4 regions of the Streptomyces sp. NBC_00209 genome follow, and region 1 is predicted to be linked to each of the others. Evidence: riboswitches for the same ligand, from Rfam matches in the RefSeq annotation. Region 1 holds a riboswitch; each other region holds the start of a gene.

Region 1 (7,115 bases):
GCGCCAGGCGGCCTGGGTGAGCCCGGAACAGTCGAAGGAGCTGGGCCCGGTCGCGCCCCACACGTACGGCTTGCCCAGGGCGTTGTACGCGAAGGCGACCGCCTGGGCGGCGCGCGAGTGGGGCGCGGCGACGGTGGAGCGCGGCGCGCTCCGGTCGGCGTGGCCGGCCCCGCGCCCGTCCTCGGAGGCGTCGTAGGAGGCGCGCTCGGCCGGGGTGAGGCGGGCGAGCAGGCGGCGGGCCTCGGCCAGCTTGGCGCGGACGGTCGCCCGGTGCTCCTTCAGGGCGGCCTGCCGGGAGGCCAGCTCGGTGAGCTTCCCGGCCGCCTCGGCGCGTACCTGGGCGATCTCCGCGACCTGGCGGCGCACCGAGCGCACGTCGGTGGCCCGGCGCTCACCGGCCCGCTCCGCGTAGGTGGCGCGGCGCAGGTACTGGTCGGGGTCGGAGGAGAGCGCCAGCTGCACGGAGGGGTCGATCCCGCCGGACCGGTACTGCGCGGCGGCGTACGCGCCGAGCACGTCGCGGGCGGTGTTGAGGCGGGCGGTCCTGCGGGCGGCCTCGTCGCGCAGGGCGTCGACCGACTTGGCGGCTGCGGTCGCCTCGGACTTCGCGCCGTTGTACTTCTCGGTGGCGACCTCCGCCTCCCGGTACAGCCGGTCCACCTGGGCCTTGACCTGCTTCGCGGTGGGCGCGGGGTCCGCGTGCGCGGCTCCCGGCAGCACGGCGGCCGTCGCGGCTCCGGCGACCGCGAGGGTCGCCGCGGTGCGGGCCGCGGAGGCGGTGATGAGGCGCTGCCTGGGTTTGCGATGCGCTGCCACGGGGGCGGGCGTCCTTCCGTGCGACGGCCCGACGGGGTATACCGGCGGGCTTCTCCGGCGGCCGGCGAGGACGGTTCCTGATCCACGGCCACCGGGAAGGGACGCTAATCCGAGGTCACGGGAAGGTGTCGTTATGACGGTTATTGCCCGCTCTTGGCGTGGCATTGTCGCTGAATGACCGCACGTGAAGCCTGAATGACCGGGAAAAGTGCCACAGAATCAGGCAAAAAGTGCATTCATCATTCAAGCGGCCCGTAGGCCCCACCCTGCCCGGAGCGGTCCGGGGCGAGGGTTCTCACACCCCGTGAACGCGCTGACCCTGGCGAACATCTTCATCGCCACGCTCTGGACCTGAGCGGCGGTACGGGCCTGAGCGGCGGTACGGGGCCGGCCCGCGCGGACCGGCCCTCTTCCCCGGTCAGGCGGGGCGCACACTCCCGTAGATCGGCATGTAGTAGATCGACTCCTCGCGCACGTTCGCCCCGGGCTTCGGCGCGTGGATCATCATCCCGTCGCCCTTGTAGATCCCGACGTGGCTGATGTCGTCGTAGAAGAAGACCAGGTCGCCGGGTTGCAGATCGGCCGTCGCGATCCGCGTACCGACGTTCACCTGGTCCCAGGTGGTACGCGGGATGTCGACACCCGCCGCCTTCCAGGCCGCCTGCGTCAGCCCCGAGCAGTCGTACGAGGCGGGGCCGGTCGCCCCCCAGACGTACGGCTTGCCGATCTGGGCGCGGGCGAACGCGAGGACCTTCTCCGCCTTCGTTGAGGCGCTGCTCCCGGAGCCGGTGTCCGAGCCGGAACCCGAGCCCGTCTCCGTACCGCTGCTCCCCGACTCCTTGGCCTTCTGCTCGGCTTCCTTCCGGGCGGCGGCCTGCTTCTTCGCCAGCTCGGCGGCCTTCCGCTTGGCCTCCGCCTCCTTCTTGCGCTCCAGCTCCGCCAGCCGCGCCTTCTCCTCGGCGGTCAGCTTCGACAGCAGCGTCCGGGCCTCGGTCAGCTTCGTCTGGACGTTCTGCTTGCTGGTGCGCAGCGTGGCCTGCGACTCGGTCAGCGTCTCCAGGCTCTCCACGGCCTGGGCCCGCTGCTTGGACACCTTCGCCTGCTGCGTACGGAAGTTCGCGACCGCCTGCTGCTGGCGCTCGGCCATCCGGTCCATGAGGTGGGTCTGGTCGAAGAACGACTGCGGGTCGTCGGCCAGGAAGAAGGTTGCGGTCGGTGCGAGGCCGCCGTTGCGGTACTGGGCGGCGGCGTAGTTGCCCAGCGTCCTGCGGGCGTCGTTCACCTTCTCGGTGCGCTTGGCCACGTCGTCCAGGAGCGTGTCGACCTTGGACTTCTGCTGGTCCGTGGCCTCCTTGGCCTGGTTGTACTTCTGAGTCGCGGTGCCGGCCTGCCGGTAGAGGTCGTCCACCTTCTTCTGGACTTCCTCGATGCTCGGCTTCGGCGCGGGCGCCGCCATCGCGCTCTGGGAGGACAGCAGGGTCACCGAGGCCAGCGCGGCCGAGGTCAGCCCGACGGCCGGGGCGGTGGAGCGCATCCGGGTGCGCGGTTTGCGATGCGACGCCAAGGCCGGCATCTCCTTCCGTGGACCGCCTACCGGGTTAGCTGTCGGGTTCGGGCGGAACGGAAGGCTGCCCTACGGTCCGGTGGGGAAGGACCGATTCACCCCGGTGCTGCGTGTGGGTCCCCGGTTCCGGGCGGGCCCGGATTCGGCGTGGCGGCACGCTCGGCGTAGGTCGCCTCTGGGGGTACGGGCCGTCCGAACGTGCACGCTAGCCAACGCATGGGGCCGCTGGGAAGGTTGGTGTGCGATATGCCCGATACATTTCCGTGACCTTTTCGGAGCGGGGCCGGGTGTCAGTGGAGAGCTTTAGACTCGGACAGCGATGAGCAGCCTCTTTGACGACAGTTTCCTGGCCGGCCTCCAGCAGGAGGAGGACGCGGCCCCGCCGCCCCCCGAGGACCCCGCACCCGAAGCGGTGCCGGAGGACCTGTTCGCGGGCGTGTTCGACGGGCCCCCGCCACCCCGCGACGCGTACTACCGCGACGGCGCGCACCGCCCCGTCCTCGACCCCGAGGCGCTGCTCGACGGGCTGAACACCGAGCAGCGCGCCGCCGTCGTGCACGCCGGGTCGCCCCTGCTCATCGTCGCGGGCGCCGGCTCCGGCAAGACCAGGGTGCTCACCCACCGCATCGCCCACCTGCTGGCCGAGCGGGGCGTCCACCCCGGCCAGATCCTGGCGATCACCTTCACCAACAAGGCCGCCGGCGAGATGAAGGAGCGCGTCGAGCAGCTGGTCGGGCCCCGGGCCAACGCGATGTGGGTCATGACCTTCCACAGCGCCTGCGTCCGCATCCTGCGCCGCGAGTCCAAGAGGCTCGGCTTCACGTCCTCGTTCTCGATCTACGACGCCGCCGACTCCAAGCGGCTCATGGCCCTGGTCTGCCGCGATCTGGAGCTGGACCCGAAGCGCTACCCGCCGAAGTCCTTCACCGCCAAGGTCTCCAACCTCAAGAACGAGCTCATCGACGAGGAGACCTTCGCCGGGCAGGCCGCCGACGGCTTCGAGAAGACCCTGGCCCAGGCGTACGCGATGTACCAGGCCCGGCTGCGCGAGGCCAACGCGCTGGACTTCGACGACATCATCATGACGACGGTCCATCTGCTCCAGGCGTTCCCCGACGTCGCCGAGCACTACCGCCGCCGCTTCCGGCACGTCCTCGTGGACGAGTACCAGGACACCAACCACGCCCAGTACACGCTGGTACGCGAGCTGGTCGGCCCGGCCGGTCCGGAGAACGCGCCCGCCGAGCTCTGCGTCGTGGGTGACGCGGACCAGTCGATCTACGCCTTCCGGGGCGCGACCATCCGCAACATCCTCCAGTTCGAGGAGGACTACCCGGACGCGACGACGATCCTGCTGGAGCAGAACTACCGCTCCACCCAGACGATCCTGTCCGCCGCCAACGCGGTCATCGAGCGCAACGAGAGCCGCCGCCCCAAGAACCTCTGGACCAACGCCGGCACCGGTGCCCGCATCGCGGGCTACGTCGCGGACACCGAGCACGACGAGGCGCAGTTCGTTGCCGAGGAGATCGACCGCCTCACCGACGCGGGCGACGCGAAGGCCGGAGACGTCGCCGTCTTCTACCGGACGAACGCGCAGTCCCGTGTCTTCGAGGAGATCTTCATCCGCGTCGGCCTGCCCTACAAGGTCGTCGGCGGTGTCCGCTTCTACGAGCGCAAGGAGGTCCGGGACGTCCTGGCCTACCTGCGGGTCCTCGCCAACCCCGAGGACACCGTCCCGCTCCGCCGCATCCTCAACGTGCCCAAGCGCGGCATCGGCGACCGCGCCGAGGCCATGATCGACGCGCTCTCGCTGCGCGAGAAGACCACCTTCCCGCAGGCGCTGCGCCGCGTGGACGAGGCGTACGGCATGGCCGCCCGCTCCGCCAACGCCGTCAAGCGGTTCAACACGCTGATGGAGGAGCTGCGCACGGTCGTCGAGTCCGGTGCCGGTCCCGCCGTGGTGCTGGAAGCGGTCCTGGAGCGTACGGGCTATCTCGCCGAGCTCCAGGCGTCCACCGACCCGCAGGACGAGACCCGCATCGAGAACCTCCAGGAGCTCGCCGCCGTCGCCCTCGAATTCGAGCAGGACCGGGGCGAGGAGGAGGGTGCGGGCACGCTCGCGGAGTTCCTGGAGAAGGTCGCGCTCGTCGCCGACTCCGACCAGATCCCCGACGAGGACACCGACGGCTCCGGCGTCATCACGCTGATGACCCTGCACACCGCGAAGGGCCTCGAATTCCCGGTCGTCTTCCTGACCGGCATGGAGGACGGCGTCTTCCCGCACATGCGGGCGCTCGGCCAGGTCAAGGAGCTGGAGGAGGAGCGCCGCCTCGCGTACGTCGGCATCACCCGCGCCCGCGAGCGGCTGTATCTGACCCGGGCCGCCATGCGCAGTGCCTGGGGCCAGCCCTCGTACAACCCGCCGTCGCGGTTCCTGGAGGAGATCCCGGACCAGCACCTGGAGTGGAAGCGGAAGGGCCCGATGGCCGCCCCGGCGGGCCCCACCTCGGGCATCACCTCGTCGCTCTCCGCCTCCCGCGCCCGCTCCGGCCCCTCCGGCTTCGCGACCCGGCGGACCTCGGACAAGCCGACGATCACGCTGGTGGCGGGCGACCGGGTCACGCACGACCAGTTCGGCCTGGGCACGGTGACGGCGGTCGAGGGCGTCGGTGACCAGGCGAAGGTCACGGTCGACTTCGGCGACGACCGCCCCAAGAAGCTGCTCCTGCGGTACGCCCCGGTGCAGAAGCTCTGAAACGAGCGGCGGCCGGAGCCCCCGAGGCCCCGGCCGCCGTAGTCGTTCGTCCCGCTCAGGTCGGGTTGATCCCGTGGCCGCGCAGCCACGGCAGCGGGTCGATCGCCGCGCCGCCGCCCGGCCGCACCTCGAAGTGCATGTGCGGGCCGGTCGAGTTCCCGGAGCTCCCGGAGTACGCGATGACGTCACCGGCCTTGACCGGGCCCGAGCGGACGCGGGTGCTGCTGAGGTGGCAGTACCAGGTCTCCGTGCCGTCGGCCATGGTCACGATGGCCATGTTGCCGTAGGCGCTGTTGTACTGCGTACGGACCGTGCCGTCGGTCGCCGCCATCACCGGGGTGCCGTACTGGACGGGGAAGTCGATGCCCGTGTGCACGGACATCCAGTTGACGCCCGCCTGCCCGAAGTAGGCGCTCAGCCCGTGCTGCTTGACCGGCATCACGAACTTGGGGCGCAGGGCCTCCTTGCGGGCGGCCTCCGCCTCGCGCCTCTTCTTCTCGGCGGCCTGCCGCTCCTTCAGGTCGATGCGTTCCTGGGTGCGGCTGGCGCGGTCCGCGAAGTTCTCGGCGTCGGCGCTGAGGTTGGCGAGCTGGGTGTCCAGCTCGTTGTTGGCCGCGACCGGCTTGACCGTGCCGGGGTCGGCGGCGGCCATGGTGGTGGTCGCGTCCTTCTTCGTCTCGTCCCCGCCCATCCCGCCCACGGAGGCGGCGGCGATCCCGGCCACGCTCATCACGCAGGCGGAGGGAACGGCGACGGTGAGGAGTGCGGAGCGCTTCGCTGGGGAACGCCTGCGGCTGCGGTTGCCTCGGCGGGGCTCGGCGGGGGCGAGATCGGGGTGCGGCTCGGCGGCCTCGTCCGGCTCGACGCCGTCGGTGGCGCGGCGGTGGGGCTCGTACGGGTCGTAGTCGCCGTTCTCGTACGACTCGTACGTCTCCGGGGGCTCCGGCTGTTCGGCTTCGTTCGAGGCGGCCGGGCTTTGCACATTTTGCTCTTCGTACCCGGGCGTGGCGCCGGTGTTCCAGGCGGTGGCGTCGTACACGCCGGTGTCGTACGTCCCCGTGCCGTCCGAGGGCCACGCGGGGGCGGCGGCGGTCCAGGTGGTGGTGTCCCACTGGCCGGAGTCGTAGCCCTCCGCCGGCAGCCAGGTCGTCGTGGTGTCGTACTGCGGGTACTGCGGGTACTGCTGGGCCTGGTAGCCGGGGTGCGCGCCCGTGTCCCACTGGGGGGTGTCGTACGCGCCGCCGTAGCCGGTCTCACCGCCGGTGTACGGGATGCCGTAGCCCTGCGAGGTGTCGTACGAGGCGTCATGGGCGCCGTCGTAGGTGACGCCGGTGCCGGGGAGGGAGCCGAAGAGCGGGTCCGTCTCGAAGCTGCCTGTGGAGTAGCCGTCGTATCCGGCATACCCGGCGTGGGGGTGCTGGTCGTTCACCAACTTCTCTCTCGCCTCGGCAGCAGGACCAGGTTCCGGGGGTGTGGGGTACCCCGGGAGAACTGGCGGCGACTGTACCCGGCGGTATCCGCCATCGACAATCTTCGACGGCGCCGGAGGGCACGGGAAATCGGGCAATCGGCCGTCTTTCGGCGGCGCCCGCACAGAGCCTTGGCTCTATGTTCGAAGTTTGTTCGGTTTAGGCGGCGGGGGTGGTGCGGGTGGTCCCGGGGGTGGTCCCGGGGGCCTCCTGGACCGGTTCCGCTTCGTCCAGTGCCTGCCGCACGGCCGCCGCCACGGCCGGGTGCACCGGCAGCGCGAGGTGGCCGATGCCGGTGACGCGTACGTTGACCGCGTCCAGGTCCGGGTGGTCGACGCAGGCCGCCTCGGCGGGGACGATCACCCGGTCGAGTTCGCTCCAGAAGCTGACGAACCGGGTACGGCAGCCGGGCGCGGGGAGCCGCAACTCCTCGACGGGGGGCGAGCCCTGGCGCATCTGCCGCACGATGGGCAGCGCCCCGGCCAGTGGGGCGACGGCGGTCCCGGAG
Region 2 (7,115 bases), 1.2 Mb from region 1:
CGCGCTGTTCGCGGGCGCGCTGGACGGCGAGTGATTCGGCGGTGGGTTCGAGGTCCAGGGTGAGGTGGACGGAGCCGTCCTCGAAGCTGCGCTGCTGGGTGTAGCCGGCGTCCCGGAACACCTTGATCATCTTGTTGTTGGCGGGCAGCACTTCCGCGGCGAAGCGCCGGATGCCGCGCTCGCGGGCGACGGCCGCGATGTGTTCGAGCAGGGTCGAGGCCACGCCTCGGCCCTGGTGGGCGTCCTGGACGAGGAAGGCGACCTCGGCCTCGTCGGCGGGGGCCGAGGCGGGGCGGCCGGTCGCGTCGATGCGGTCGTAGCGGACGGTGGCGATGAACTCGCCGCCCACCGTGACGGCCAGACCCACCCTGTCGACGTAGTCGTGATGGGTGAAGCGGTGGACGTCCTTGGCGGAGAGCCGGGGGTAGGGCGCGAAGAAGCGGTAGTACTTCGACTCGTCGGAAACCTGCTCGTAGAAGCTGACCAGGCGCTCGGCGTCGTCCGTGGTGATCGGCCTGATCCGCGCGGTGCCGCCGTCGCGGAGCACCACGTCCGCCTCCCAGTGATCGGGGTAGGCGTGATGCGGACTCTGCTCCGGAGAGGGCTGCATGAGGAAAGCCTACGGCTGTCGCACGGGTCGCGGGGGCGCCGGGGCCGGGGCAGTCTGAGGTCTCCGGACGACCGTGGGCGCGGCGTCCGGGAGGGCCCGCGGGTCTGCCCGGAGCATCGCGCACCACATGAGACACTGGTCTAGACAACCGTTGATTCTTGAAGGGCAGAACCATGGCTGAGCGCCGCGTAAACGTCGGTTGGGCCGAGGGCCTGCACGCCCGCCCCGCTTCCATCTTCGTCCGTGCCGCTACGGCCTCCGGCGTTCCCGTCACCATCGCCAAGGCGGACGGCAACCCGGTGAACGCGGCCTCCATGCTCGCGGTGCTCGGGCTCGGCGCCCAGGGCGGCGAGGAGATCGTGCTCGCCTCCGACGCGGACAACGCCGAGGCCGCCCTGGACCGCCTGGCGAAGCTGGTCGCCGAGGGGCTTGAGGAGCTTCCGGAGACCGTCTGAGCCCGAGCGGCCCGACACCGCCGGAATTCTTACGGAAAGCCGCGGCCCCCTGCATGGGGCGCCGCGGCTTTTGCGCGCACGGACCCAAGCCGTGTCGGCCCGGGCCGAATAGGCGGGCGATGCCTTTTCCGGTTTTTTTACACACGCCTTTCTTTATTTGTACGCGTCCTTTGTTAATTCCGGCCGCCCGCGGTGTTTACGGCACGTTGCGAAGTCCTCACACGGCCGGCCCGGGGCACGGTGGCGGGGCGGGCGGTGCGGCGGAGCCGGTGCGCGGCGCCGTGGCGGTCGGCGAGCTGCACGGCCAGGGCCCGCGCCCGCTCCGCGTCCCCGCGCGCCACGGCGTCCACGAGGGCCCCGTGCTCGGCCCAGGCTTCGGCCGGGCGGGCCGGCTGCTCGACCGCGTACATCCAGGCGATCTTGTGGCGGAGCTGGGTGAGCAGGGCGATGAGGCCGGGGCTGCCGGACGCCTGGGCCAGCGTCTCGTGGAACCAGCCGGCCAGGGAGCGCAGGTCCTCGCCCTCGCCCCGGCGGGCCCGCTCCTGGCCGAGCCTGACCAGGCCGCGCAACACCTTGAGGTGGGCGTCCGTCCGGCGCTGGGCCGCGCGGGCCGCGCTCAGCGGTTCCAGCAGCATGCGGACCTCCAGGAGGTCGGCGGCCTCCTGCTCCGTGGGCTCGGCGACGCAGGCTCCGGCGTGTCTCCGGGTGACCACGAAGCCCTCCGACTCCAGGGTGCGCAGCGCTTCCCGTACCGGGACGCGGGAAACCCCGTAACGCCGTGCGAGCACCTCCTCGGTGAGCCGGCTGCCACGTTCGAAGACACCGGAGACGATGTCGTCACGGATTGCCGTGCATACCGAATGCGCCGGAACACGCATGTCCGAACCTCCGCCTCAATCCCCGCGAACAGCGGCCGATCGACACCTCTGGCGTGACTCTATTGCAATGCGCTCGCATTTCCGATGCCGGGCGGGAATTCATGAATATCTTTTGGTCGCGGCCGGGCGGTGGAAGGCGCGCGGGGAGGCGCGGGAACGGCGAAGGCCCCGGCGGGCTGCCGGAGCCTTCGGTATGGAGCCTGTGACCGGTCAGACGCCGACGCCGTGGGCGCGCAGATAGGCGACCGGATCCATGTCGGAGCCGTAGGAGGGCGTGGTGCGGGCCTCGAAGTGGAGGTGCGGACCGGTGGAGTTGCCGGTCGAGCCGGAGAGCCCGATCTGTTGGCCGGCCGCGACGCCCTGGCCGACGGAGACACCGATCGAGGAGAGGTGGCCGTACTGGGTGTACGTGCCGTCCGTCATCCGGAGCACGATGTTGTTGCCGTACGCCCCGCCCCAGCCGGCCTCCACGACCGTGCCGGCGCCTACGGCGACGACGGAGCTGCCGGACGCGGCGTGGAAGTCGATGCCGGAGTGGCTGCCGGAGGACCAGAGGGAGCCACTGGACTTGTAGCCGGTGGTCACGTACGAGCCGGCGACGGGCAGCCGGTAGGACGAGCCGAGCGCGGTACGTGCGGTGGAGCGGCCGGCGCGGGCGGACGCCTCGCGGGCGGCCTTGGCCTTCGCCTTGGCCGCCGCCTTGGCCTTGGCGGCCTTCTCGGCGGCCTTGTTCTTCGCGGCCTCGGCCTTCTTCTTGGCCGCCGCCTTCGCCTTGGCCGCCGCCTTCTTCTCGGCGGCCTCGGCCTGGTGCTGCTGCGCCGCCGCCTGGGCGTCGATCCGGTCGGCGAGGGTGTTCTCGATGGCGAGGAGCTGGGAGAGGCCGGTCTCGGTGGCGGCGGGGGCCGTCCCGGTGTCGGCGGCGAGGGCCGGGGAGGCCAGGGAGCCGATAACACCGCCGGCGGCGAGCGTCGCGACGCCGACGGCCTTGGCGCCGGCGCGCGTCAGGCGGCTCGGGGCACGGTGCTTCCCGGTGGCACGGGTGAACGCCATGGGGTGGCTGGTCCTTTCCTTCCTTCTCGCCTACCGGGTTAGCTGACGGGTTCGGAGCAGGAAGGTCTCCTACGGACGCCTCGCCCCGGACGGAGCGCGGGCATCCGATTCACCCCAGGGACTTGTGGGTCCCCGGCTCCCCAGGCTCGCGCCTGACGGGGACTCGGCGATGGCTGCCCGGTACGTGACGGATGCGCGTACGAGTGGCGGACAGCGGACCCGACGCTAAGCGGGCGGACTTCCCGCCACCAAACGGACACGGGGCTTTGTAGCGCATCCCACAGGGCGAGCCGACCTCTTAGCGTGCAAAAGGTTCAAAGCGCCCAAACGTGCGGGGAGGGTCCGGCGCGACCGCGCGCCGGACCCTCCCCGTTGCCCGTCGAGCGGGCCGAGCGGCGGATCAGCCGGTGACGACCGACACCTCTCCGATGCCGAGCGCCCTGACCGGCTCCTCGATCTGCGAGGCGTCACCGACCAGGACCGTGACCAGCCGGTCCACCGGGAAGGCGCTGACCACGGCCGCGGTCGCCTCGACGGTGCCGGTCTCGGCGAGGCGGGCGTACAGCGTCGCCTGGTAGTCGTCCGGGAGGTGCTGCTCCACCTGGTCGGCGAGGGTGCTCGCGACGGAGGCCGCCGTCTCGAACTTCAGGGGCGCGACGCCCACGAGGTTCTGCACGGCCGTCTCGCGCTCGGCGTCCGTCAGGCCCTCGGCGGCCAGCGTCCGCAGGACCTTCCACAGGTCGTCCAGCGCCGGTCCGGTGGATTCGGTGTCCACGGAACCGCTGATGGCGAGCATCGAGGCGCCCGTCGCACCCGACACGGAGTCGGCGGCGCCGGAGCGGAGCACCTGGGCGAAGGCCCGCACGCCGTACGTGTAGCCCTTCTCCTCGCGCAGCACCCGGTCGAGCCGGGAGGTCAGTGTGCCGCCCAGGCAGTAGGTGCCGAGGACCTGGGCGGGCCACACGCTGTCGTGGCGGTCGGCGCCGATGCGGCCGAGCAGCAGCTGGGTCTGCACCGCGCCGGGGCGGTCCACGATGATCACCCGGCCGGTGTCGTCGGCCGTGATCGGCGGGACGGGGCGGGGCTCGGCGGAGTTCCCGGACCAGTCGCCCAGGGTCTCGGCGAGCAGCGCGTCCAGGTCGATGCCGGTGAGGTCGCCGACGACCACGGCGGTCGCGGTGGAGGGGCGGATGTGCGCGTCGTAGAAGGCGCGCACGGCCGCGGCGTCGATCCGCTCGATGGTCTCCTCGGTGCCCAGGCGCGGGCGCGACATGCGGGCCGTGGTCGGGAAGAGCTCCTTGGAGAGCTGCTTGGCCGCGCGGCGGGCCGGGTTGGCCTGCTCGTGCGGGATCTCGTCCAGCCGGTTGCTCACCAGACGCTCGATCTCGCTGTCGGCGAAGGCCGGCGCCCGCAGCGCCTCGGCGACCAGGCCGAGCGCCTTGGCCAGGCGGGAGGCCGGGACCTCCAGGGAGACCCGGACGCCCGGGTGGTCGGCGTGGGCGTCGAAGGTGGCGCCGCACCGCTCCAACTCGGCGGCGAACTCCTCGGCGCTCCGCTTGTCGGTGCCCTCGGACAGGGCGCGCGACATGATCGTGGCCACGCCGTCCAGACCCTTGGGCTCGGCGTCCAGGGGGGCGGCGAGGAAGATCTCGACGGCGACGACCTGCTGGCCCGGGCGGTGGCAGCGCAGGACGGTGAGGCCGTTGGGCAGGGAGCCCCGCTCGGGCGCGGGGAAGGCCCACGGCCGGGCCGCGCCGGGAGCGGGCTGGGGGTGGAACTGCATCGAAACTTCAGTCGCGGCAGCGTCGGTCACTGGTCCGCCCCTTCGTGCGCGTCGGTGTCGGTGTCGGCGTCGGCCTCTTCGGCGGCCTCGGCGGGCTCGACCGGTTCGTAGACCAGGACCGCCCGGTTGTCGGGCCGCAGCTGCGCCTGCGCGGCGGCCTTGACCTCCTCGGCCGTGACGTCGAGGACCCGGTTCACGGCGGACAGCGCGAGCTGCGGGTCGCCGAACAGCACGGCGTAGCGGCACAGTTCGTCGGCGCGGCCCGCGACCGTACCGAGGCGGTCCAGCCATTCACGCTCCAACTGGGCCTGGGCGCGCTCCATCTCCTCGGCCGTGGGGCCCTCCTCGGCGAACCGGGCCAGCTCCTCGTCCACCGCGGTCTCGATCTCCGCCACCTCCACGCCGCCGGACGTCTTGACGTCCAGCCAGCCCAGGGAGGGCGCGCCGGCGAGCCGGAGCAGTCCGAACCCGGCGGCCACGGCCGTACGGTCGCGCCGGACCAGGCGGTTGTGCAGCCGGGACGACTCGCCGCCGCCGAGCACGGTCAGGGCGAGGTCCGCGGCGTCGCACGCGCGGGTGCCGTCGTGGGGCAGCCGGTACGCGGCCATCAGGGCACGCGCCGGCACCTCCTCGCGCACCTCCTCACGCAGCTGGCCACCCATGACCGTGGGCAGCGAGCCGTCGCGCGGCGGCTGCTTGCCGTCGTGGGAGGGGATGGAGCCGAAGTACTTCTCGATCCACGCGAGGGTCTGCTCGGGGTCGATGTCTCCAACGACCGACAGCACCGCGTTGTTCGGCGCGTAGTACGTACGGAAGAAGGCGCGGGCGTCCTCCAGGGTCGCCGCGTCCAGGTCGGCCATGGAGCCGATCGGGGTGTGATGGTACGGGTGGCCCTCGGGGTAGGCCAGCGCGGTCAGGCGCTCGAACGCGGTGCCGTACGGGACGTTGTCGTAGCGCTGGCGGCGCTCGTTCTTGACGACGTCGCGCTGGTTCTCCATGGACTCCTCGTCGAGCGCGGCGAGCAGCGAGCCCATCCGGTCGGCCTCGAGCCACAGGGCCAGCTCCAGCTGGTGCGTGGGCATCGTCTCGAAGTAGTTGGTCCGCTCGAAACTGGTGGTGCCGTTGAGCGAGCCGCCGGCGCCCTGCACCAGCTCGAAGTGTCCGTTCCCCTTGACCTGGCCTGAGCCCTGGAACATCAGGTGCTCGAAGAGGTGGGCCAGGCCCGTACGGCCCTTGACCTCGTGGCGTGAGCCGACGTCGTACCAGAGGCACACCGCCGCGACCGGGGTCAGATGGTCCTCGGAGAGCACCACGCGCAGGCCGTTGGCCAGACGGTGCTCGGTCGCTGTCAAGCCGCCGGAGCCGGCCTGGGCTGTGGCCGTGTGACCCATGGGCATGTACGTCCCTTCGATCGCGCTACTGGATGTCCATATGAAGAAGCCGCTGCGGGAGGCTGCTTCGAAAGGTTGCTTCAAGACACCCGCCACTGTATGCAAGCGAACCGGCACCTGCCGAAGTTCCCGTGCGGCGAAGCTGCGAGCGAAATTCCCCGGAAGGTGGTCCTCCGCCCCCTCGGGACGGACGGCGCGGGGCCTTTGGGACGGGTCGAGGTCGGGGTTGTCAGTGCGGCGGTCCACAATGGACCGCGTCAGAACCTGAGGGAACCTGAGGTTGCCCGCTCGAAATCCGTGAAGGAGTCGCAGCAGCGATGGCCCGCCGCAGCACGAAGACCCCGCCGCCGGTCGACTTCGAGGAGAAGATCCTCGACATCGACGTCGTCGACGAAATGCAGGGCTCCTTCCTCGAGTACGCGTACTCGGTGATCTACTCACGCGCCCTCCCGGACGCCCGTGACGGCATGAAGCCGGTGCATCGCCGCATCGTGTACCAGATGAACGAGATGGGCCTGCGCCCGGACCGCGGCTTCGTGAAGTGCGCCCGGGTCGTCGGCGAGGTCATGGGCAAGCTGCACCCGCACGGCGACGCGTCGATCTACGACGCGCTGGTGCGCATGGCCCAGCCGTTCTCCATGCGTCTCCCCCTGGTCGACGGGCACGGGAACTTCGGCTCCCTGGGCAACGACGACCCGCCCGCCGCCATGCGGTACACCGAGTGCCGGATGGCCGACGCGACCTCGCTGATGACGGAGTCGATCGACGAGGAGACGGTCGCCTTCCAGTCGAACTACGACGGTCAGGAGCAGGAGCCGGTCGTCCTCCCGGCGGCCTACCCCAACCTCCTGGTCAACGGCGCGAGCGGGATCGCGGTCGGCATGGCGACCAACATGCCGCCGCACAACCTGGGCGAGGTCATCGCCGCGGCCCGGCATCTGATCAAGC
Region 3 (7,115 bases), 3.8 Mb from region 1:
TCGGTGAGATACACCGGGCTGCCGGTGCGGAACGCCTCGGCGACCGGGAACGGCCGGTTCACGTGCATCCGCCACCAGGGGCGGAGCAGGGGGCCGGGGAATCCGGCGAGGACGGCGAGCCGGAGCAGGCCGGGGGTGCGCGAGGGGAGGTAGATCCCGCCGGCCCGCCCGTCGACCGCCTCGATCGCGTTCACGACGGACTGGGCGAGCACCAGGGACAGGTCGTCCGGCGCCCGGCTGTCCTCCGGTCCTCGGGGCGGGCCGTCGTTCGGACCGAACGGCAGCCGCCCGGCCGCGCCGTGCCAGGTCACACAGCCAGGATGCTCCCGGGCGGCCGGTGCGGCACGTCGGAGGCGTCCCGGCCCGCGCGGCCTGGGGGGCCGGGACACGCGGGAGCGGTGGACACCACGACTGTGGCGTCCACCGCTCCCGCACGGTCCGTGCAAGCGCCTACCGGCCCTCGTCGGGCGGGCGGTGGTCACCGAACTGGTCGTTCATCTTCTGCTGAGCCGAGTCGACCTGGCCGCCGTACTTGCCGCCGGTCTTCTTGTCGACGTAGTCGCCGCCCTTCTCGACTCCCTGGCGGGCCTGGTCCGGATGCCCCTTGATCATGTCCTTGATCTTGTCGAGCATGCCCATGACTGACCTCCTAGAGACGCTGACCGTTCCAGCATCCACGCCCCGCCGTGCCCTCGCATTCCGGGACGGCCGGGTCCGGACGCCCTACTCGCCAATCGCCTCGCCGACGTGGGCCTTCGCCCGGGGGGTGCCGGGAAGAGCCCGCTGTCTTCCCGGACGCCCTGTTCGACATCGCTTGTGCCACAAGGGTTGTACGGCTTTTCCGCGACAAGAGCGGTACGGCATGCGAAAGGGGTGGAAAGGAGCGCTTCCGCTTCTTTCCACCCCTGCTCACGATCCCGCCCCGAGGGCGGGGCCGGTCTGGATCAGTACGCGCCGAAGACGTTGTCCATCGAGCCGTACGTGGCGGCGGCGTAGTTGCACGCGGCCGTGATGTTGGCGACCGGGTCGTAGAGGTCCATCGACGTACCGGGCACGTGGTACGCGTCGAAGGTGGGCTGGATCACCTGGAGCAGCCCCTTGGAGGGGGTGCCGTTGACGGCGTTGATGTCCCAGTTGTTGATCGCCATCGGGTTGCCCGAGGACTCCCGCATGATGTTGCGGTAGATGCCGTCGTAGCTGCCGGGGATGCCCTGCTGCGCCATGATCGCCAGGGATTCCTTGATCCAGCCGTCGAGGTCGTCGGTGTACGCGACGGCCGTCTTGGTCTCGGCGGGCTTCTCGGCGGCGACCGGGACGACGGTGCGCTCGGAACGGTCGGCGCGGTCGGCGCTCTCGGTCCGGGGGGCGGTGTCGCCGTTCTTCTCGGCGGTCTCCGCCTTGAATGCGCTCTTCTCGGCGGCCTTCGGGGCGGCGGCCTCGGACTTGGCACCGATGGTGAGCTTCAGGCCCGGGTGAATGAGGTCGGGGTTGCCGCCGACGGCACCGCGGTTGTCCTTGTACAGCCGCTCCCAGCCACCGCCGAGGGAATGCCCCTGGGCGATCTTGTAAAGCGAATCGCCGGACACCACGGAATAGGTGGTGGGCGCGGCCTTGCGCACGGCAATTTCCTTGCCGGCGACGGAAGTCGGGGCCGCTGCCTTTTCGGCGACGACGGTCTTGGCGGGGGCGGCGGAAGCCGATCCGGCCGTGATCAGGGGGAGCGCGAGAACGGCTCCGCCCGCGCTGACGGCGATGAAACCGCGGGTCAGGGACGCGGACGTGGCACGACGGTGCTTACCCGTGATGGGCATGGGGTATTTCCTCTCCATCGCCTGCGAGGTGAGCTGTCGGGTTCGGACGGGAGATGTCCGGTCGCGCATGGCGACTTCACCCCTAGCCGCTCCGGATTCCGGACCGGCGGCAAACCTGGTTCCCCCGCTCCTGCCGTACGTGAGTGGTCGGGTTCCCGGACGGTGGCAGGATTCGGCGTTCCATCCGGATTGATGACGGGACCGTAAGCGAGAAACGACGGCCGGAACAAGCCCGGAATTGCTGATCACAATTGTTTTGCAAGATCCATCAAAGGAAATGCTCATGATCGCCCGCGCCGGGGGAAGTCAAATTTCTTGGGACGACTGGGAACCGGGAGATCGGATTGCGCGTCAGAAACAGCCGACGTGACGCTGCCCACTGAGACCGGAATGACGCGTTCGTCCGTTTTGTGTCCATTTGGCAGCATCAAAACCGCCCCGATCGCCCGTAATTGACTTTTTTCCCATGCGGGAACAAAAGGGACATCAAACGACCCACGAGCGGCCGGAATCGCCGGTTCGGACCCCTCGTTCGCGCGATCACTCTATGGTTAGGCTTACCTAAGTATTGCCGCCCCTTGTTCACCGTCATAGGGAGACCCCAGAACCATGGCGCCGCGTTCCGCCCCTTCGTCCCCTCGTCCCGCCGCCCCCGCCGCCCCCGCCGACGAGGAACTCACCGGCAGGCTGGCCCTCGTGACGGGAGCCGGACGCGGCATAGGCGAGGCCGTCGTGCGGGCCCTCGTCGCGCGCGGCTGCCGGGTCCTGGCGACCGACGCGGCCCCGGAGGGCGTCGACGCCCTCGCCGGGGAGTACGGGGGGAGCGTCGTGGCCCGGGCACTGGACGTCACGGACGCGGCGGCCGTCGAGGCCCTGGTCGCCGAGGCGGAGGACACGCTCGGCGCCCTCGACATCGCGGTCAACGTCGCCGGGATACTGCGCTGTTCACCCGTCACCGAGCTGACCGACGAGGACTGGCGGGCGACGTTCGCCGTCAACACCGACGGGGTGTTCCACGTCTCGCGGTCCGTCGCGCGCCGGATGGCGGACCGGGGCGCGGGCAGCATCGTCACCGTCGCGTCCAACGCCGCGGGCATCCCCCGTACGACCATGGCGGCGTACGCCGCGTCCAAGGCCGCGTCCGTCATGTTCACCAAGTGCCTCGGCCTGGAACTGGCCCCCCGGGGCGTCCGCTGCAACACCGTCTCGCCCGGCTCCACGCTCACCGACATGCAGCGCGGGATGTGGCCGGCCGGTGAGGCGCACGACGACGGGCCCGCCGCGCGGCGCGTCATAGCCGGGGACCTGGCGAGCTACCGCACGGGCATCCCGCTGGGCCGGATCGCCGAGCCGTCCGACATCGCCGAGGCGGTCGCCTTCCTCGTGTCCGACCGGGCCCGCCACATCACCCTGCACGACTTGTACGTCGACGGCGGCGCCACCCTGCGCGCCTGACCCGTCCGCCCGGCGCCCCCGAAACCGGACCTCCCCCTGGAGACCTGAAACGATGACTGCCTCACCGTACGAAGACGCCCCGGCCTGGCCCGCGGAGTTCGCCGCCCGCTACCGCGCGGCCGGGCACTGGCGCGGCGAGACCTTCACGAGCATGCTGCGCGAACGGGCCGAGGCCCACGGCGACCGCGTCGCGCTGATCGACCCCGCGCCCGAGCGCCGCGCCTGGACGTACCGGGAGCTGGACGAACGCGCGGCCCGGCTGGCGGCCGGCTTCCGGGCGCACGGGATAGCCAAGGGCGACCGGGTCGTCGTCCAGCTGCCCAACATCCCCGAGTTCGCCGAGGTCGTCTTCGCCCTCTTCCGCATCGGCGCGCTCCCCGTCTACGCGCTGCCCGCCCACCGCGAGACGGAGATCGGCTACTTCTGCTCCTTCGCCGAGGCCGTCGCCTATGTCGTCCCGGACCGGCACGCCGGATTCGACCACCGCGCGCTGGCCACGGCCGTACAGGCACAGGCGCCCACCCTGAAGCACGTGTTCGTCGTCGGCGACCCGGGCGAGCACACCGCCCTGTCCGACGTGCCGTGCGACGCGTCCGGGGAGCCCGAGGACGGGCCCGAGCCGCACGACCTGGCCTTCCTCCAGCTGTCCGGCGGCACCACGGGGGTGCCCAAGCTCATCCCCCGTACGCACGACGACTACATCTACTCGCTGCGCGGCTCCAACGAGATCTGCGGCGTCGACGCGGACACCCGCTTCCTCGTGATCCTGCCCGCCGCGCACAACTTCCCGATGAGCTCGCCCGGCTGGCTCGGCACGCTGTACGCGGGCGGCACCGTCGTCCTGTGCCCGCGCCCCGACCCGGCCACGGCGTTCCCGGTCATCGAGCGGGAGCGCGTCACCATGACCGGCATGGTCCCGCCGCTCGCCCTGGTGTGGACGGACGCGGCCGCCTCGGCGGAGCAGGACCTGTCGAGCCTCGAACTGATCCTCGTCGGCGGCGCCAAATACAGCGAGACGGCCGCCCGGCGCCTCGAACCGGCGCTCGGCTGCCGGCTGATGCAGGTCTTCGGCATGGCCGAGGGCCTCGTCAACTACACCCGTCTGGACGACGACCACGAGACCGTCGTCTCCACCCAGGGCCGGCCGATCTCCGAGGACGACGAGATCCGCGTCGTGGACGACGCCGGACAGGACGTCCCCGACGGGCGGTTCGGGCATCTGCTGACCCGGGGTCCGTACACGATCCGTGGTTACTGGCGCGCGCCCGAGCACAACAGGACCGCGTTCACCGAGGACGGGTTCTACCGCACGGGGGACATCGTGCGCCGCACCCCGAGCGGCCATCTGGTCGTGGAGGGGCGGGCGAAGGACCAGATCAACCGGGGCGGCGAGAAGGTCGCGCCGGAGGAGATCGAGAACATCATCCTCGCCCACCCCTCGGTGCACGACGTGTCGGTGGTCGGTGTGGCCGACCCGTATCTCGGTGAACGCACGCTGGCGTACGTGATTCTGCGCGAGGGCGCCGAACCGCCCGGGGCGCTCGCCGTCAAACGGCATGTACGCGAACGCGGCATCGCCGCGTACAAGGTGCCCGACCTCGTCGCATTCGTGGACGTCTTCCCGCAGACGGGGATCGGCAAGGTCAGCAAGAAGGGCCTGCGTACCGACGCGGCCCCCGCCTCCGTGTCAACTCCCCCCGCACAGAACTGAGTCCGTCCCGCGCGGCACCGAAAGGCTCCCCTCATGGCACTTCCCGCCATCGTCCCCTACCCCCTGCCCGGCGCCGACGAGCTGCCGGCCAACCGGGTCGGCTGGACCGTCGACCCGGCGCGCGCCGTGCTGCTCGTCCACGACCTCCAGAACCACTTCCTGCGCGCGTACCGCCCCGGCGAGGAGCCGCTGACCGGCATGCTCGCGAACACCGCCCGCGTGATCGAGGCCGCCCGCCGCGCCGGCATCCCGGTGGTGCACTCGGCGCAGCGCGGCGGTCAGAGCGCCGAGGAGCGCGGTCTCCAGCTGGACTTCTGGGGGCCGGGGATGACCGACGACCCGGAGGCCCTCGCCTCGCCGGTCGAGGTGGCGCCCGCGCCGGGCGACACGGTGCTCACCAAGTGGAAGTACAGCGCGTTCGTCCGCACCGAGCTGGAATCCCTCATCCGCGACGACGGCCGCGACCAGCTGGTGATCACCGGGGTGTACGCGCACATCGGTGTGCTGATGAGCGCCGCCGACGCGTGGATGCGCGATATCCAGGCGTTCGTGGTGGCCGACGCGGTCGCGGACTTCTCTCGCGAGGAGCACGACATGGCGCTGCGCTGGGCGGCGGGCCGCTGCGCGGTCGTGACGACGACGGACGCGCTGCTGAAGGACATCTGAGCCCGCGCACCCTCACGGCCGGAGGCGCCCCGCCGCCTCCGGTGTGAGGTGCCGGGCGAGCACGTCCAGCGCCTCGCCGACCGTGCGCAGCGTCTCCGGGTCGTCCGTGCCCAGCGCGGCGGCGAGCGCGCCGTCGATCCGGGCGGCCCGCACCTCGGTCACCCGCTCCGACACCTCGGAGGCCGTACGGATCAACTGGCGCCTGCCGTCCGCCGGATCGGGCGCGGACACGAGCGATCCGGTCTCCTTGAGCCGGGCCACGGCGCCCGACACCTGGCTCTGCGGCAGGCCGGTGCGGGCGGCGATCTCGCTCACGGAGGTGTCCTGGTGCCCGAGGACGTCGCTCAGCACGACCAGGGCCGCCCGGGTGCCCCCGCGCTGCGCGGGTCCGGCCGGGGACACCGGCTCCGGCAGCGCCTCCTCGCCGATCTTCATCAGGGTCCGGCCGAGCAGGAAGAGCTGAACGGGGGTCATCGATGCGCTCATGAGCCGCGACTCTACCGGCAACCCATCACCATGCGATGCATCTCTATTGATGCATCTAAATAGATGGAGTACGGTGGGGATTACCCGCCGACGCTCCCCGCGCCGGACACCTCACCACCCAGGAGACCCCGATGTTCCTCGACACCGACGGCGCCACCCTGTACTACGAGGTCCGGGGCACCGGCCCGCTGCTGCTCATCGCCCAGAGCGGCGAGGGGGACGCCGGCCGGAGCACCGACCTGGTGGACCGCCTCGCCGACCGGTACACCGTGGTCACGTACGACCGCCGCGGCCTGTCCCGCAGCACTCTCGCCGGGCCGGCGCGGGGCGTGACCATGGAGGAGCACGCCGACGACGTGCACCGGCTACTGGACCGGCTCACCGACGAGCCCGCCCTGATGCTCGGATGCAGCATGGGCGCCGCGATCGGGCTCCACCTCGCGGTGGCCCACCCCGGGCAGCTGCGGACCCTCGTGGCGCACGACCCCGTCTCCCCCTCCCTCCTGCCCGCCGGGCCGCGCGCCGGACACGCGGCGGAGCTCGCCCACCTCCAGGAGGTCTACCGGGAGGGCGGATTGCGGGCCGCCTTCCCGGAGATCGCCCGGGTCCTCGGCATCGACCCGGCCCGCCAGGAGACCGAGCCGGACCTGACGCCCATGCCCCTCACCCCGGGCCGGGCCGCCAACTTCGAGTTCTTCCTCGCACACGACTTCACGGCCGTCATCGAAGCCGGACTCGACCGGGAGGCGCTGCGGAGGTCCCCGGTGCGGATCGTGCCCGCCGGCGGGGCCACCACGGCACCGGACGTCTTCGTCGGGCAGTGCGCACAGCGACTGGCCGGCCTGGTGGGTCGGGAGGTCGTCCCGTTCCCCGGCGGGCACAACGGCAACACCACCCACCCCCGGGCGTACGCCGCGCGGCTGCGCGAGGTCCTGGCCTAGGCACGGCCCATGGGCTCCCCGGGCAAAAAGAAAGCCCCGGCCCGA
Region 4 (7,115 bases), 1.7 Mb from region 1:
TCACCGTTCGACTCTCCAGTCGCTTGTCAGTCACACGGAAGGCATCTCCCATGGGCTCCGCGAACGGCAGACACCGCCGCCCTCGTCAGGCACCCGCCATCGTGGTCGCCGCAGGCGTCACCGGCTCGGCCATCGCCATCCCGCTGCTCGGCGCGGCGAGCGCACACGCCGCGGACACCGCGACCTGGGACCGGGTGGCCGACTGCGAGAGCGGCGGCATGTGGAGCGCCGACCTCGGCAACGGCTCCTACGGCGGTCTCCAGTTCACACCGGAGCTGTGGAAGGCGTACGGCGGTGAGGCGTACGCCGAGCGCGCCGACCTCGCCAGCCGCTCGCAGCAGATCGCGGTGGCCGAGCGGGTCCTGGCCGCCAAGGGCCCGAAGGCGTGGCCGAGCTGTGCGGTGATCTCCGGGCTCACCAAGGCCGCCGGCAAGGCGGATGTGGACCCGGGCGACAAGGACGAGGACGAGCCCGCCCGGAGCGCCGACTCGGGCCTCGACGCCGGTCTCGGCGCCGACCCGGTGGACGACGCCTCCTCGGACTCGTCGGCCACCCCCTCGGACGAGGCGTCCGGCGGGGCCACCACGGGCAAGGGGGCCGGCAAGGGCTCCGGCAAGCACGCGGGCAAGAGCGCCGAGGAGAAGGCGGATGCCTCCGCCTCCCCGTCGGGCGATCCTTCGGCCGACCCCTCCGGCACCCCGTCCGCCTCGGACGACCCGTCCACCACGCCCTCGGCCGACTCCTCCGCGGACCCCTCGGCCGGCGCGACGGACGACGCGCGGGCGCAGGGCGGCAAGCACCGGGGCACCCCGGCCGCCGACGACGCCGCCGGGACGGCCGACGGGCGCGACGCGGGCCGGCACGCCTCGCGGGGTGACGGCGACGCACGCGACAGCGCCACGGGGCCGGCTGACGGCACGTACACCGTACGGGCGGGGGACAACCTCTGGGCGATCGCCGACGCGCAGGACCTGCCCGGCGGCTGGCCCGAGCTGTACGAGGCGAACAAGGACGAGGTGGGCTCCGACCCGGACCTCATCCTGCCCGGCCAGAACCTCGATCTGGGCCTGGGTGGCCTGGCCCCGGACAAGGTCGCCGAGAGCGCCGGATGAGCCGTTAGAGCCCTCTGCGCTTTGGGTGGTTTAAGAGGCCCATGTCCCACTTTTGACCGAGTGAGACATGGGTCTCTTCGCGTGAACTCACGCCCCTTGTCCGGGAGGTCCCGCCGCATCCGTTCCGACCTGCATAAATGAGGGTTCATCGGATGCTCTTACGGGATGATTATCCGGTATGTCCTTCTTTGAATATGACCAGTGGGTGTGATTACGGTCAGAACCGCTCGCACCGCGGGCCCCGTCGACCGTCACGCCGAATCCTGCCGTCGGTCGAAGGGAACAGACGCGAAAGCGCCGTAGGCAGGAGCGGGGGACCCAGGTAGGCGCTGGGCCTGATCGTCGGGAGACGACTCGGGGCCGGCTAGGGGTGAAGTCGCGCCAGGGGCGCGGCCGGGCAACTCACTTGGCCCGAACCCGACAGCTCACCTCGCAGGCGTCGGTGAGGAGAAGACTCGATGCTGCTCAACCGCAAGGGCAACAAGCACCGCCGCCCCTCCAAGGCCATCCGTGTCGCGACGCTCGCCGGTGTCGCCGGTGCCGCCGTCGCCGTGCCGCTGATGGGCGCGACCAACGCCTCCGCCGCCTCCGTCTCCACGTGGGACGCGGTCGCCCAGTGCGAGTCCGGCGGCAACTGGTCGATCAACACCGGCAACGGCTACTACGGCGGCCTGCAGTTCTCCCAGTCCAGCTGGGCCGCCGCCGGCGGTACGCAGTACGCGCCCCGCGCCGACCTGGCCACCAAGGCCCAGCAGATCGCCACCGCCGAGAAGCTCCTCGACCTGCAGGGCCCGGGCGCCTGGTCCTGCGCCGGTGCCGGCAACCTGACCAACGACGGTGTCGACCCGGGCGTCGACACCGGCTCCGGTGCCGCGAAGCAGGAGGCCGCCCCCAAGCAGGAGGCCGCCCCGAAGAAGACCGAGCGCACCGAGGCCCCGGCCACCAACCGCTCCGACCGCTCGGACGCGCCGAAGAAGACGGTCACCACCCCCACCGGCAAGAAGGTCGCCAAGGGTGACGGCGAGTACAAGGTCGTCACCGGTGACACGCTGAGCAAGATCGCCGCCGAGCACCACGTCAAGGGCGGCTGGGAGCGGCTGTTCAAGCTGAACAAGGGCATCGTCCAGGACGCCGACCTGATCTACCCGGGCCAGCAGCTCCACCTGACGAAGTAACGAAGCAACCGCGATCCCTCCTCGCTGATCGCTCAGGCCGCCCCGGCCCGGCACGCACCTTCCCCCCGTGTGTGCCGGGCCGGGGCACGCCGCGTTGAGGGTGCCGGGCGGCCGGTGATCGTTCAACTGTTGTAGTTACTTGTCAGTAATTACCTGGTCTTTCAGACCGGTATGCCCGCTCTTGGTTCCTTTTTCGTCCCAGGGGACGGGCGGTCGGCCGACGCAGACGGCCGGGCCGGTTAGGCTCTTGTCGCAAGGCCAAAGCGACCCTGCACAACCAGCGTCATATCCCAGAAGGAGATGCCTCGTGCCGTCCATCGACGTCGTCGTAGCCCGGGAAATCCTCGACTCCCGGGGCAACCCCACGGTCGAGGTCGAGGTCGGCCTCGACGACGGCAGCACCGGTCGTGCTGCTGTTCCGTCCGGCGCCTCCACCGGCGCGTTCGAGGCCATTGAGCTTCGTGACGGCGACCCCAACCGTTACCAGGGCAAGGGCGTCGAGAAGGCCGTCCTCGCCGTGATCGAGCAGATCGGCCCGGAGCTCGTCGGCTACGACGCCACCGAGCAGCGCCTCATCGACCAGGCGATGTTCGACCTGGACGCCACGGAGAACAAGGGCTCGCTCGGCGCCAACGCCATCCTCGGCGTCTCCCTCGCCGTCGCCCACGCCGCCTCCGAGGCCAGCGACCTCCCGCTGTTCCGCTACCTCGGCGGCCCGAACGCGCACCTGCTGCCCGTTCCGATGATGAACATCCTGAACGGCGGCTCGCACGCCGACTCCAACGTGGACATCCAGGAGTTCATGATCGCGCCGATCGGCGCCGAGTCCTTCTCCGAGGCCCTGCGCTGGGGCGCCGAGGTCTACCACACGCTGAAGAAGGTCCTGAAGACCAAGGGCCTGTCCACCGGCCTCGGCGACGAGGGCGGCTTCGCGCCGAACCTGGAGTCCAACCGCGCCGCCCTCGACCTCATCATCGAGGCCATCAAGGAGGCCGGTTACGCCCCGGGCAAGGACATCGCGCTCGCGCTCGACGTCGCCGCCTCGGAGTTCTACAAGGACGGCACGTACGAGTTCGAGGGCAAGTCCCGCTCGGCCGCCGAGATGACCGAGTACTACGAGGAGCTCGTCTCCGCGTACCCGCTGGTCTCCATCGAGGACCCGCTGTACGAGGACGACTGGGCCGGCTGGAAGATCATCACCGACAAGCTGGGCGCCAAGGTCCAGATCGTCGGCGACGACCTCTTCGTCACCAACCCGGAGCGCCTGGCCCGCGGCATCGAGGAGGGCTCCGCCAACGCCCTGCTCGTCAAGGTCAACCAGATCGGTTCGCTGACCGAGACCCTGGACGCCGTCGAGCTGGCCCAGCGCAACGGCTTCAAGTGCATGATGTCGCACCGCTCCGGCGAGACCGAGGACGTCACCATCGCCGACCTCGCCGTCGCCGTGAACTGCGGTCAGATCAAGACCGGCGCCCCGGCCCGCTCGGACCGCGTCGCCAAGTACAACCAGCTGCTGCGCATCGAGGAGATCCTCGACGACGCCGCGGTGTACGCGGGCCGCTCGGCGTTCCCGCGGTTTCGCCCCGCGAACTGACGAACACAGCAAGGGCTGACCACAGCCCGGCAGGGCGACCGCCCCCGCCTCCGTCCGTCCCCGCGCCCGGTCACGTACCGTGTGCGGGGACGGACGTCGTAATGGGGAGGCGGGAACATGGCCGTGAAGGACAGGGACCGGTTCTCCACCGCGACCCGGCTGCGGCTGCTCGGTGAGCAGACCGCCGCCCGCGTCTACCGGTCCCAGAACCGGCGCCAGGCCCGTCGCTCCCGGCTCACCGGCCGGGCCGCCTTCCTGGCCCTGGTCGTCTGCTCCCTGGTCGTCGCCCTCGCGTATCCGATGCGGCAGTACGTGTCGCAGCGCGACGAGATCGCCGACCAGCGCAGGCTGGCCCGCGAGGCCGAGGCGCGCACCGAGGAGCTGCGGGACCAGAAGGCCCGGCTCCAGGACGACGCGTACATCAAGCGGCTGGCCCGCGAGCACCTGCACTACGTTCTTCCCGGGGAGACCGGCTACACCGTGGTCGACCCCGACGCGGCCAAGGAGCGCAACGGGAAGCCGGCCGAGACGGACCGGCCCTGGCACTCCAACCTGTGGGACGGCGTCGACAGCGCCGACCGCGGCTGATGCCCGTCCCCACCCCCGTACCTCTGCAGAACCCGTGGTTCGAGCAGTCCGATCAGCACCCTAGGCAGGCATGGAAACGCCCCCTCCCCAGACCGAGCCCACCGTCCCCACCGAGGCGGACATCGCCGCGTTCCGGCAGCAGCTGGGCCGCCCGCCGCGCGGGCTGCGCGCCATCGCGCACCGCTGCCCGTGCGGCAACCCGGACGTGGTCGAGACGCAGCCCCGGCTGGAGGACGGCACGCCGTTCCCGACGACGTTCTACCTGACGTGCCCCCGCGCCGCGTCGGCGATCGGCACGCTGGAGGCGAACGGGGTCATGAAGGAGATGACCGAGCGCCTGGGCAAGGACCCGGAGCTCGCGGCGGCCTACCGGGCGGCGCACGAGGACTACATCGCGCGGCGCGACGCCATCGAGGTCCTGGAGGGCTTCCCGAGCGCCGGCGGCATGCCGGACCGGGTGAAGTGCCTGCACGTGCTCGTCGGGCACTCGCTGGCGGCCGGTCCCGGGGTCAACCCGCTGGGCGACGAGGCGATCGCGATGCTCCCGGAGTGGTGGCGCAAGGGGCCGTGCGTGTCGCCGTGCGGCGAGCAGGGTACGGACGAGGGCTGAGGGGGCGGCAGACATGACGCGCGTGGCCGCCATCGACTGCGGCACCAATTCGATCCGCCTGCTGGTCGCCGAGGCCGACCCGGTCACCGGGGAGCTCGTCGAGTACGCCCGGCGCATGGAGGTCGTGCGGCTGGGGCAGGGCGTCGACCGGACCGGCCGGCTCGCCCCCGAGGCGCTGGAGCGCACGTTCGCCGTCTGCCGGCAGTACGCGGCGGTGATCGAGGAGCACGGCGCCGAGAAGGTGCGCTTCGTCGCCACCTCCGCCTCCCGGGACGCGGAGAACCGGGACGACTTCGTGCGCGGGGTGCTGGACATCCTGGGCGTCGAGCCCGAGGTGATCAGCGGGGACCAGGAGGCCGCGTTCTCGTTCGCCGGGGCGACCAAGGAGCTGACCGGGCGCGACGACCTCGCGAAGCCGTACCTGGTCGTGGACATCGGCGGCGGCTCCACCGAGCTCGTCGTGGGCGACGACCGGGTGCGGGCCGCCCGGTCCGTGGACATCGGCTGCGTCCGGATGACCGAGCGCCACCTCGTGCGCGACGGCGTCTTCGCCGATCCGCCCTCGTCCGAGGGGATCGACGCGGTCCGCGCCGACGTGGCCGCCGCCCTGGACCTGGCGGAGGAGACCGTGCCGCTCGCCTCGGCGGCCACGCTGGTGGGCCTGGCGGGGACGGTCACCACGGTGGCCGCGATAGCGCTGGGCCTGGAGGAGTACGACTCCGAGGCGATCCACCACTCCCGCGTCTCCCTGGAGCAGGTCCGGGAGATCACCGCGCGGCTGCTGGCCTCGACCCATGCGGAGCGCGCGGCGATCAGCGCGATGCACCCGGGCCGGGTCGATGTGATCCCGTCCGGTGCGCTGATCCTGCAGGCCGTGATGGAGCGGACCGGGGCGCGCGAGGTCGTGGTGAGCGAGCACGACATTCTGGACGGAATCGCCTTTTCGCTGGCGTGAGCCGGGCGCTCATGCGTTGCCCCGCCCGCACCGTTGAGAGGGCGGGACGTGCCTGGTGGGGCGGCTTTCGGGCCGCCTCGCCACCAACTTCGTGAACTTCTTCACAAGGAATTGCCCACCCCGGGCCCCTCTTCTGCTCCGGATGGGTCGCGCAGGAGGTGAGCGGGGTCACTCGGGGGCCGGACCGACAGGTTCCGGGAGTGTGACGTCCGGATGGACCGGGAGGCCCCTTCGCCCGGGGCCGAGGGCCAAGGGCCAGCTCGCAGGCGGTGAACAACGTTCACCACTGTAACGGGATTCCCGGTGTGGGCCATGACCTGGGTCACGTGGGCGGCGAACTATAGCAGAGGGTGGCCACAACCTTGTGAAGGGGCTCACGAGCATGCCCCCCGAGTGGGGTGGATACTCGATGGCATGAGCACCACGGAGCGTCCCAGGATCCTCGTAGTAGGCGGTGGGTACGTAGGTCTGTACGCAGCTCGGCGCATCCTCAAGAAGATGCGCTACGGCGAGGCGACCGTCACGGTCGTCGACCCCCGGTCGTACATGACCTATCAGCCCTTCCTCCCCGAAGCTGCCGCCGGCAGCATCTCCCCTCGGCATGTCGTCGTCCCGCTGCGACGCGTCCTGCCCAAGGCCGAGGTGCTCACCGGTCGCGTCACCACGATCGACCAGGACCGCAAGGTCGCCACGGTCGCGCCGCTCGTCGGCGAGGCTTACGAGCTGCCCTTCGACTACCTGGTCATCGCGCTCGGCGCGGTCTCCCGCACCTTCCCGATCCCCGGCCTCGCCGAGCAGGGCATCGGTATGAAGGGCATCGAGGAGGCCATCGGCCTGCGCAACCACGTCCTGGAGCAGCTGGACAAGGCCGACTCCACGACGGACGAGGACGTCCGCCGCCGGGCTCTCACCTTCGTCTTCGTGGGCGGCGGGTTCGCCGGTGCGGAGACCATCGGCGAGGTCGAGGACATGGCCCGCGACGCGGCCAAGTACTACACCAACGTGAAGCGCGAGGACATGCGCTTCATCCTGGTCGACGCCGCCGACAAGATCCTCCCCGAGGTCGGTCCGAAGCTCGGGA

What was found. A riboswitch is a leader RNA that binds a small molecule or an ion and turns the genes downstream of it on or off. The one in region 1 is predicted to bind cyclic di-AMP.
Positions count from the first base shown of each region.
Region 2: another riboswitch for cyclic di-AMP. It lies ahead of OG867_RS06175 (M23 family metallopeptidase); the one in region 1 lies ahead of OG867_RS11505 (NlpC/P60 family protein).
Region 3: another riboswitch for cyclic di-AMP. It lies ahead of OG867_RS29005 (transglycosylase SLT domain-containing protein); the one in region 1 lies ahead of OG867_RS11505 (NlpC/P60 family protein).
Region 4: another riboswitch for cyclic di-AMP. It lies ahead of OG867_RS19735 (transglycosylase family protein); the one in region 1 lies ahead of OG867_RS11505 (NlpC/P60 family protein).

Region 1 is NZ_CP108121.1:2,626,452-2,633,566, reverse strand. Features, by position in the region: gene OG867_RS11510 (NlpC/P60 family protein) at 1-816, opposite strand, end outside; gene OG867_RS11505 (NlpC/P60 family protein) at 1,235-2,389, opposite strand; cyclic di-AMP (ydaO/yuaA leader) riboswitch at 2,388-2,538, opposite strand; gene pcrA (DNA helicase PcrA) at 2,700-5,138, shown strand; gene OG867_RS11495 (M23 family metallopeptidase) at 5,194-6,567, opposite strand; gene OG867_RS11490 (esterase/lipase family protein) at 6,767-7,115, opposite strand, start outside.
Region 2 is NZ_CP108121.1:1,423,370-1,430,484, forward strand. Features, by position in the region: gene OG867_RS06160 (GNAT family N-acetyltransferase) at 1-610, opposite strand, end outside; gene OG867_RS06165 (HPr family phosphocarrier protein) at 784-1,065, shown strand; gene OG867_RS06170 (GntR family transcriptional regulator) at 1,239-1,943, opposite strand; gene OG867_RS06175 (M23 family metallopeptidase) at 2,154-2,993, opposite strand; cyclic di-AMP (ydaO/yuaA leader) riboswitch at 3,007-3,172, opposite strand; gene OG867_RS06180 (M16 family metallopeptidase) at 3,394-4,776, opposite strand; gene OG867_RS06185 (M16 family metallopeptidase) at 4,803-6,173, opposite strand; gene OG867_RS06190 (DNA topoisomerase (ATP-hydrolyzing) subunit A) at 6,485-7,115, shown strand, end outside.
Region 3 is NZ_CP108121.1:6,384,486-6,391,600, reverse strand. Features, by position in the region: gene OG867_RS29015 (SpoIIE family protein phosphatase) at 1-311, opposite strand, end outside; gene OG867_RS29010 (antitoxin) at 451-639, opposite strand; gene OG867_RS29005 (transglycosylase SLT domain-containing protein) at 945-1,811, opposite strand; cyclic di-AMP (ydaO/yuaA leader) riboswitch at 1,815-1,999, opposite strand; gene OG867_RS29000 (2,3-dihydro-2,3-dihydroxybenzoate dehydrogenase) at 2,421-3,266, shown strand; gene OG867_RS28995 ((2,3-dihydroxybenzoyl)adenylate synthase) at 3,319-4,977, shown strand; gene OG867_RS28990 (isochorismatase family protein) at 5,011-5,643, shown strand; gene OG867_RS28985 (helix-turn-helix domain-containing protein) at 5,656-6,117, opposite strand; gene OG867_RS28980 (alpha/beta hydrolase) at 6,261-7,070, shown strand.
Region 4 is NZ_CP108121.1:4,325,929-4,333,043, forward strand. Features, by position in the region: gene OG867_RS19730 (transglycosylase family protein) at 51-1,112, shown strand; cyclic di-AMP (ydaO/yuaA leader) riboswitch at 1,398-1,566, shown strand; gene OG867_RS19735 (transglycosylase family protein) at 1,571-2,287, shown strand; gene eno (phosphopyruvate hydratase) at 2,595-3,881, shown strand; gene OG867_RS19745 (septum formation initiator family protein) at 3,999-4,469, shown strand; gene OG867_RS19750 (DUF501 domain-containing protein) at 4,540-5,079, shown strand; gene OG867_RS19755 (Ppx/GppA phosphatase family protein) at 5,093-6,034, shown strand; gene OG867_RS19760 (NAD(P)/FAD-dependent oxidoreductase) at 6,449-7,115, shown strand, end outside.